DNA from 2 places in the Rahnella sp. 2050 genome. Region 2 is predicted to be linked to the other one. Evidence: predicted binding sites of a transcription regulator. Region 2 holds the regulator's gene; the other holds the start of a gene.
What was found. The regulator LexA, encoded in region 2, represses DNA repair genes until DNA is damaged. The targets are predictions, from matches to a motif close to TNCTGTATGTACATACAGNA.
Positions count from the first base shown of each region.

Region 1: a site for LexA is predicted at 1,953-1,972, ahead of uvrB (excinuclease ABC subunit UvrB). Genes of this name have one in related genera too.

Region 1 covers NZ_JBEPKE010000002.1:1,178,671-1,183,104, forward strand. Annotated here, with positions in the region: gene bioD (dethiobiotin synthase) at 1-226, shown strand, start outside; gene ABIC79_RS12750 (ABC transporter ATP-binding protein) at 231-941, opposite strand; gene uvrB (excinuclease ABC subunit UvrB) at 2,098-4,104, shown strand; gene ABIC79_RS12760 (VF530 family protein) at 4,171-4,434, shown strand, end outside.
Region 2 covers NZ_JBEPKE010000002.1:27,992-32,425, forward strand. Annotated here, with positions in the region: gene plsB (glycerol-3-phosphate 1-O-acyltransferase PlsB) at 1-663, opposite strand, end outside; gene ABIC79_RS07365 (diacylglycerol kinase) at 781-1,149, shown strand; gene lexA (transcriptional repressor LexA) at 1,269-1,877, shown strand; gene dinF (MATE family efflux transporter DinF) at 2,176-3,540, shown strand; gene ABIC79_RS07380 (CsbD family protein) at 3,730-3,939, shown strand; gene zur (zinc uptake transcriptional repressor Zur) at 4,098-4,434, opposite strand, start outside.

The DNA of each region.
Region 1 (4,434 bases), 1.2 Mb from region 2:
CATTAACCACGCCGTGCTGACGGCGCAGGCCATCACACAAAGCGGGTTGCATCTGGCGGGCTGGATAGCTAACGACGTACAGGAAACGGGGAAGCATCATCAGGCATACATGGATACGCTCACGCGTATGCTGCCTGCGCCTTTGCTGGGCGAGATCCCGTACCTGAGTGCCGGAACTGACGTTAATTTGGGACAGTATCTTCATCTTAACCGTCTCACGGCATGAGACGTCAGACGGTCAGATAATTTTTGACTAATGTATCGTCAAGCTGCGCCAGTGTGCCTTGCGCGATGTTGCGTCCGCCGTCGACCAGGCAGAACCGGTCGGCAACGCTGCGGATGAACGGCAGTTTATGACCGACCAGCAACAATGTCAGGCCGAGATCACGGTTCAGGCGGTGAATGATATTGCCCATGTTTGCCGCCATCGATGCGCTGGTGTGCTCGGTCGGTTCATCCAGAATCAGTAATTCAGGTTCCTGAACCAGCGCACGACTGATTGCCAGTTGCTGCTGCTGGCTTTCATCGAGCTCACCGGCTTTGCGCGCCCCCATCTCCTTTAATGTCGGAAACAGGTCATACACCTCTTCCGGCACGCGACGGGTCTTATTCCGGCTGGCCATCATGGCGATTTGCAGGTTTTCATCGACGCTCATCTGCGAAAAAATCTGCCGTCCCTGTGGCACATAACCAATCCCCATTTGCGCGCGGCTTTCGACCGGCAAATTCAGCAGACTTTGCGGCTCTTCGTCACGCGACTGCCAGGAGATGGCGCCGCTTTTCACCGGAAGATGCCCCATGATGCAGTTCACCAGCGTGGTTTTTCCCACGCCATTTCGCCCGATCAGGCAGGTACATTGACCGCGGTACAGTTCGAGATTGATATCCCACAGAATATGTTTTTGCCCATAATACTGATTAACTGATTTTACACTTAACATCAGACCTCCCTCCCGCACGGAGCCTTCCGCTGAACTTCATTTTGACGGCCACTGTCATATTTCTGACATTTATGTTCCGCTGTTAATGCCCCAACGCAGAATTTAATTCCGTTTGTTGACGGCTAACCTGACAGCATCAATTACAGATAAATCCCCCTTAATCAGTGATAAATGGGGTTAAGGGGCATTTCCTTGCGCTAAAAATGATTTTTCCTGCCTGAAAGCAGGGAAATTCTCATTTTTTATGGCGGGGCGAAAAAAGCAGTTCCGGCTGTCGCAACCTCCACATGCAGAGACGTTGCAACTCTCAGGCCAAGTTTGTAAAAACGGCCAGGGAAAGAGAAGTTACAGGGGTGTTAACAGGCGCGCCGCTGATGATTTCGGATTATTCATTAGCATTTCTGAGGTTTTTGAGATTACCCCATAAGGAGTAGTCCACGGTGACCTGCACTTTGCCAGTGCCGTCTTCACTGTTTTTGGTGCAAACACATGGACAAACGTGAGCAAAAAATTCTGGTGAGATGCACTTTTGTTTTTTGCAAGAAACATCAGCCCAGAAATTTAGGCAAAATAGGCATAAATAAGGAGATAAAAAAGATAAAAAATAACTAAAAAAGACCTTTCAGACCCACGGAAGGCAAAATTCAGTTTTTTACCAACTCCCGCAGCGCGGGGCGTGCTGGGACTTATCCACTATTCCTGTGGATAACCTTGTGCATGAGAGTGAGAAAAGTTGCTACAGACGAGTCAGCATGCGGGTTCCGCTTAGTTTGCCCGTATTCGCAGCTTTTTAATGATACTGTTTTTAATCAACGAGTTAGTTAAAAGCAATACAGCCGTAATTCGTTCGTCATAGTTGTGTCAATCTTCGTCAACCTGTGGTCAGAAAATGGAGGGAATGCGGATTTTGGGAAAAAATGTCATCTGATGGTGAGAATTCTCATTCGTCATATCCTAAAAAAGTGCAGCATCGACAGCACGTTAAAACGCCAACACTTTTTATCGATTGGAAGCTGGTTTTATATACAGTATTATAGCGAAGGTAAAATCAGGGCTGGCAAAAATCGCGAAGTCTTTCATACTATTTTTCCGCAAACTGTTCACCCGTTCAGCGCGCACGGCCCTATGCATTCCCATTTCAGTCAGGTAGCCCGTCATGAGTAAAGAGTTCAAACTGCATTCCGAATTTAAACCGTCAGGTGACCAGCCTGAGGCAATACGCCGTCTGGAAGAAGGGCTGGAGAACGGACTGGCGCACCAGACATTGCTCGGGGTAACCGGTTCAGGAAAAACCTTTACCGTGGCGAATGTGATTGCGGATCTGAACCGTCCGACGATGGTGCTTGCCCCCAACAAAACGCTGGCCGCACAGTTATACGGCGAGATGAAAGAGTTCTTCCCGGAAAACGCCGTCGAATATTTCGTCTCTTACTATGACTATTATCAGCCTGAGGCGTATGTTCCGAGTTCCGATACCTTTATCGAAAAAGACGCCTCGGTGAACGAACACATTGAGCAGATGCGTCTTTCTGCCACCAAAGCGCTGCTCGAACGGCGCGATGTCATTGTGGTGGCCTCTGTTTCTGCGATTTACGGTCTGGGCGACCCGGACTTATACCTGAAAATGATGCTTCACCTGACCAAAGGGATGATTATCGATCAGCGTTCGATCCTGCGTCGTCTGGCGGAACTGCAATATGCACGCAACGATCAGGCTTTCCAGCGCAGTACTTTCCGCGTGCGTGGCGAAGTGATTGATGTGTTCCCGGCGGAATCGGACGATCTGGCGCTGCGCATTGAGTTATTTGATCAGGAAGTTGAACGCCTTTCGCTGTTTGATCCGCTGACAGGCCAGGTGCAGCATGAAGTGCCGCGTTTCACCATCTACCCGAAAACGCACTACGTCACGCCACGCGAACGTATTGTGCAGGCGATGGAAGAAATTAAAGTCGAACTGGCGGATCGCCGCAAAGTGTTGCTGGCCAACAACAAATTGCTGGAAGAACAGCGCATCAGCCAGCGTACGCAGTTTGATCTCGAAATGATGAACGAGCTGGGTTATTGCTCCGGTATCGAAAACTACTCACGTTATCTGTCTGGCCGCGGGCCGGGCGAGCCGCCGCCGACGCTGTTTGATTATTTGCCGGCTGACGGCCTGCTGATTGTCGATGAATCGCACGTCACCATTCCGCAAATCGGCGGTATGTACAAAGGCGACCGCTCGCGTAAAGAAACGCTGGTGGAATACGGTTTCCGCCTGCCTTCGGCGCTGGATAACCGCCCGATGCGCTTTGAGGAATTCGAAGCCCTGGCGCCGCAAAGTATTTATGTCTCGGCCACGCCGGGCAAATACGAGCTGGAGAAATCCGGTGACGATGTGGTCGATCAGGTCGTGCGTCCGACCGGTTTGCTGGATCCGATCATCGAAGTGCGACCGGTAACCACGCAGGTTGATGACCTGCTGTCTGAAATCCGCAAGCGTGTGGCGATTAACGAGCGTGTGCTGGTCACCACGCTCACCAAGCGTATGGCCGAGGATCTGACTGAGTATCTGGAAGAACACGGCGAGAAGGTGCGTTACCTGCACTCTGATATCGATACCGTCGAGCGCGTCGAGATTATCCGCGATTTGCGTCTGGGGGAATTTGACGTGCTGGTCGGCATCAACTTACTGCGCGAAGGGCTGGACATGCCGGAAGTGTCGCTGGTGGCGATTCTCGATGCGGACAAGGAAGGCTTCCTGCGTTCTGAACGTTCGCTTATCCAGACCATCGGCCGTGCGGCGCGTAACCTCAACGGTAAAGCGATTCTGTATGGCGATAAAATTACCAATTCAATGGCCCGCGCCATTGAAGAAACTGAACGACGTCGCGCCAAACAGGAAGCGTACAACCTCGAAAACGGCATCACGCCGATGGGGCTGAACAAGAAGATCTCCGACATCCTGCAACTCGGTCAGCCGAAAACCAAAAAGAACAAAGACAAACGCGATGCCGAAGCGGCGCAAACCTTCAAATCGCTTACGCCGAAAGCGCTGGAGCAACGCATCAAAGAGCTGGAAAGCAAGATGTATGCGCACGCGCAAAATCTGGAATTCGAAGAGGCGGCCAACACGCGCGACGAGTTGCATGCCTTGCGTGAGCAGTTTATTGCGATTTCGTAACGAGAAGGGTGGTAGACTGCGCGGCTTAAAAATCATGACCCAGACATTTTAACGAAGAGCGAGCCAATGACTGATACACCACAAAACCCTGGCGCAGCGAAAGATCCGCTGCACGGCGTCACGCTGGAAAAACTGCTGACAACGCTGGTGGATAACTTTGGCTGGCCGGCGCTGGCCTCGCAGGTGAATATCAACTGCTTCAAAAGCGACCCGAGTGTGAAATCCAGCCTGAAATTTCTGCGCCGCACGCCGTGGGCGCGTAAGGAAGTGGAAACGCTGTATCTGGATTTCATTGAAGGTCATCTGCGCCCGGATATGACCCGCAGCAAG
Region 2 (4,434 bases):
CAGCAATTTATTGAACAAATCCTGACGTGCCGGAAGGCGCGGACCAACCGCAGCCAGACGCTGACGGGAGAAATGCATCCGCGCCACACGTGCCAGTTTTTGAGCAATCGTCTTATCTGTGCCGTGTTCCGTCGCCATATAACGCAGGGAAACGGTATTGGAGAAACGGACGAAACTGTCCCGCCCCAGCCACAGCACAGCGAAAAATTTCTGGATACCGTTCAGCACGCGCAGATGCGGCGTGTCGTCCTGACCTTCACGGCCCGGTGCACGACCAAACATTACCGACACCGGCAACATCTGAATGTCTAAATCCGGATTATTGCGGTGCAAATCAAGGTAGTCGTGGAACAGCTTTACGGATTCCTGCTTCGGCGTGTAATAAGAGAATACGCGCGGGCCTTCGGCTATAAAGACATGGCTTGGTAGCAGGGTGCCGTCAATTTCCAGCGGAATAAGAGGATCAGGCAGATTCTGCGCCAGACATTGCGCACGCAACGTCAGCAAATCGGCTTTGGAATTATAAGGTAATACGTACAAAATCGGCCGCGTCGGGTCTAAATGCAACTCGGTAACCGGATCTGAAGGTATGACCTTGCTCTTTACCAGCAATGAGAGTGGTAAATTCAATAATGTGTAATAAAGTCTACGCCAACCTGACATAAAAACGTGAAGCCTCTTGTTAGCAATTTCGCCGCAAGGATACCAGAAAGATCCGTGGAGATCTGTGGTCATATAAAAGCTAAAATGCTGCAAACACTCTAAGGATCAGTACCCGAAATGGCGAACCAAGTCACCGGATTTACCCGAATTTATAAAGCGGCCGGCTATTCCTGGAAAGGATTCAAAGCGGCATGGCAAAACGAAGCGGCATTTCGCCAGGAGGCCAGCGTCGCTATCCCGTTAATTTTGCTATCTTTCTGGCTTGATGTCAGCACCATTGAACGTATCCTGCTGGTGGGATCCGTCGTGCTGGTCTGTGTCACGGAGTTGCTCAACAGCGCGGTGGAATGTGCAATAGACCGCATCGGGCCTGAGTTTCATGTGCTTTCTGGTCGCGCAAAAGATATCGGCTCTGCTGCCGTACTTCTGACCATCATATTGGCGATTTTTGTCTGGGTCAGCATCTTTTGGTCGCGATGGTTCTGATTTGGAATCTGCATTCCAGGAATCAACGTTATGCCCTGTTTTTATTCAATCTTAGGTTTTCATTGACCGTTTAGCTGTATATACTCACAGCAAGACTGTATAAACAACCAGGGGGCGGAATGAAAGCTTTAACGACCAGACAACAAGAGGTCTACGACCTTATTCGCGATCATATCTCCACCACCGGTATGCCACCAACCCGCGCAGAGATTGCATCACGTCTGGGGTTCCGTTCTCCCAATGCGGCGGAAGAGCATCTTAAAGCGCTGGCGCGTAAAGGTGTTATTGAGATTGTTTCCGGTGCATCACGCGGCATTCGTCTGCTGATGGAAGAAGAAGAAGGTTTACCGCTGATTGGCCGCGTTGCCGCCGGTGAACCGCTGCTGGCGCAGCAACATATCGAAGGGCACTATCAGATCGATCCGGCAATGTTTAAGCCGAGCGCCGATTTCCTGCTGCGTGTCAGCGGTATGTCGATGCGTGATATTGGTATCCTTGACGGCGATCTGCTGGCCGTGCATAAAACGCAAGACGTGCGTAATGGTCAGGTTGTGGTGGCCCGTATTGATGATGAGGTCACCGTGAAACGCCTGAAAAAACAAGGCAGTGTGGTGCAGTTATTGCCTGAGAACAGCGAGTTTCAGCCGATCGTGGTGGATTTGCGCGAGCAGAATTTCAGCATTGAAGGCTTAGCCGTAGGTGTTATCCGCAACGGCGACTGGATCTGACCTTCGTACTTCGAGCTATCTCTGCGTTGGCTGCCTTCGCGAACCCCGGTCACATACTTGTGTATGCTCCCGGCGTTCGCTTAGTTGCCGCCTTGATATAACGCGAATTACTCGGTCAGATATGACTAAGTCAGAAATTGCTGTGTCAGATAGACAAGACTAAAACTAATTGAATATGGATGGCGGCCGCCTCTGGCATCCATGTGAATTCAAAGAGAAATGCGTTTCTCTCATCATCGCCCCTTTCGGGGCGATGTCATTTACAGGCATAACCTGAACCTCCGGCATGAGATTCTCTATGCAACATCATTCCCTGCGACACACACTCAAAAACACCTTTTTAAGCCCTGCCGATAAAGCGCTCTGGATGCTGGCATTGCCGATGATTTTTTCCAATATCACGGTGCCGCTCCTCGGCCTGGTGGATACCGCAGTGATCGGTCATCTCGACAGCCCGGATTATCTCGGCGGCGTGGCTGTGGGTTCGATGATCACCACTTTCCTTTTTATGCTCTTACTGTTTCTGCGGATGAGTACCACCGGCATGACCGCTCAGGCGCTGGGCGCGAAAGATAATCAGCTTCTGGCGCGTGCTTTTGTACAACCCTTCCTTCTGGCTGTACTGGCGGGCGTCATTATTGTGGTATTCCGTCATCCGCTGATGGAGCTGGCGTTTCACATTGTCGGCGGCAGCCAGCCCGTGCTTGAACAGGCGAGGCTGTTTATCGAAATCCGCTGGTTCAGCGCCCCGGCTTCATTGGCGAATCTGGTGATCCTCGGGTGGTTGCTCGGCATTCAGTACGTTCGCGGGCCGGTGATTTTGCTGATTGCCGGGAATTTGCTGAATATCATTCTGGATCTGTGGCTGGTGATCGGGCTGGGCTGGAACGTGCGTGGCGCAGCCATGGCGACGGCAAGCTCCGAGTATTTCACGCTACTCATCGGGCTGTATTTCGTCTGGCGGGTGATGAAACGACGCGGTATCACCGGCGCAGAAATCACCTCCGCGTGGCGTGGTAATTTGCGCCGTCTTCTCGGGCTTAACCGCGACATCATGCTGCGCTCATTACTGTTGCAGCTTTGCTTTGCATCGCTGACCGTTCTGGGCGCGCGGCTGGGCAGCCACATTGTGGCGGTCAACGCCGTGTTGATGAACCTGCTGACATTTACCGCGTTTGCACTTGACGGTTTTGCTTATGCTATCGAAGCGCATTCCGGTGAGGCATTCGGTGCCCGCAACCGCGAAAAACTGCTGAATGTCTGGCATGCCGCGTGTCGTCAGGCCGGGCTGGTTGCGCTGTTTTTTGCTCTGATTTACGCGCTGGCGGGTGGGGCGATCATTGATGCGCTGACATCATTACCGGAATTGCGTGAGCTGGCGGACCGATATCTTGGCTGGCAAATTATACTGCCGCTGGTGGCTGTCTGGTGCTATTTGCTTGATGGCATGTTTATCGGCGCAACGCGTGGGCGGGATATGCGAAACAGCATGCTGGTGGCGGCGCTGGGGTACGGGCTGACATTGTTCACTTTACCGCTGCTGGGCAATCATGCGTTGTGGCTGGCGCTGACGGTATTCCTCGGGTTACGCGGGATTTCACTGGGCTGGATATGGCGTCGTTACTGGCGGCATGACACATGGTTTTCGTCTCCGTCGCACTGATTTTTCAGCTATTTTCAAAGAAATAAGCGCAGCTTTGTCGTTATTTCATGCTTTAGATTAATCCTAATAGTGGTTTTTATCCCTGTTTAAGGAGGATTAATCGAGATTCTCTACTAACCTTTAAAGTGTTAAGGACGAGCTGCAAGACGAAATGCAGTTCATAAAACCCAAGGTAACAGGAGATATTTTATGAATAAGGACCAAGCCGACGGTAACTGGAAGCAGTTCAAAGGGAAAGTGAAAGAACAATGGGGCAAACTGACTGATGACGACCTGACAGTGGTTGAAGGTAAACGTGATCAGTTAGTCGGTAAAATTCAGGAGCGTTACGGCTATCAAAAAGATCAGGCCGAGAAAGAGCTCAATGAATGGGAAACCAAAAACAAATATCACTGGTAAGACGCGACTCCCCCTCGCGTGCCAGTGACGTATCCTGAGATTTAGCTGCTCCTACCCGGAACGCTTCAGGATACGGGTACACGGATGTACCCAACCTCTTCTCTGTACAAAACATCCTCCTCTTACGAGTCACCTTCAAAACCTTAAAACCCGATCATTCAGCGTTTTTTCACCACAATACTGTGGTCGTGATCGCAATGGTCATGGCTGTCGCAGGTTTCTACTACTTTGCATTCTGCACATAAGCCATGCGCTTCAACGACGGAATGGCGAAGCTCAAATCCGGATTCTAATGACAGTTTTGCCAGACGCTCTTCAATGCCGTCGGTGGTTTTTTCGGTAACTAACCCGCAGCGGTCGCAGATAAACAGCGCAGAAGTATGGCTCGGCTCTTCAAAATGATGGCAGAGAACATAGCTGTTTGCGGATTCAACACGGTGAATAAATCCCTGTTCCAGCAGAAAATCCAGCGCCCGGTAAACGGTCGGTGGTTTC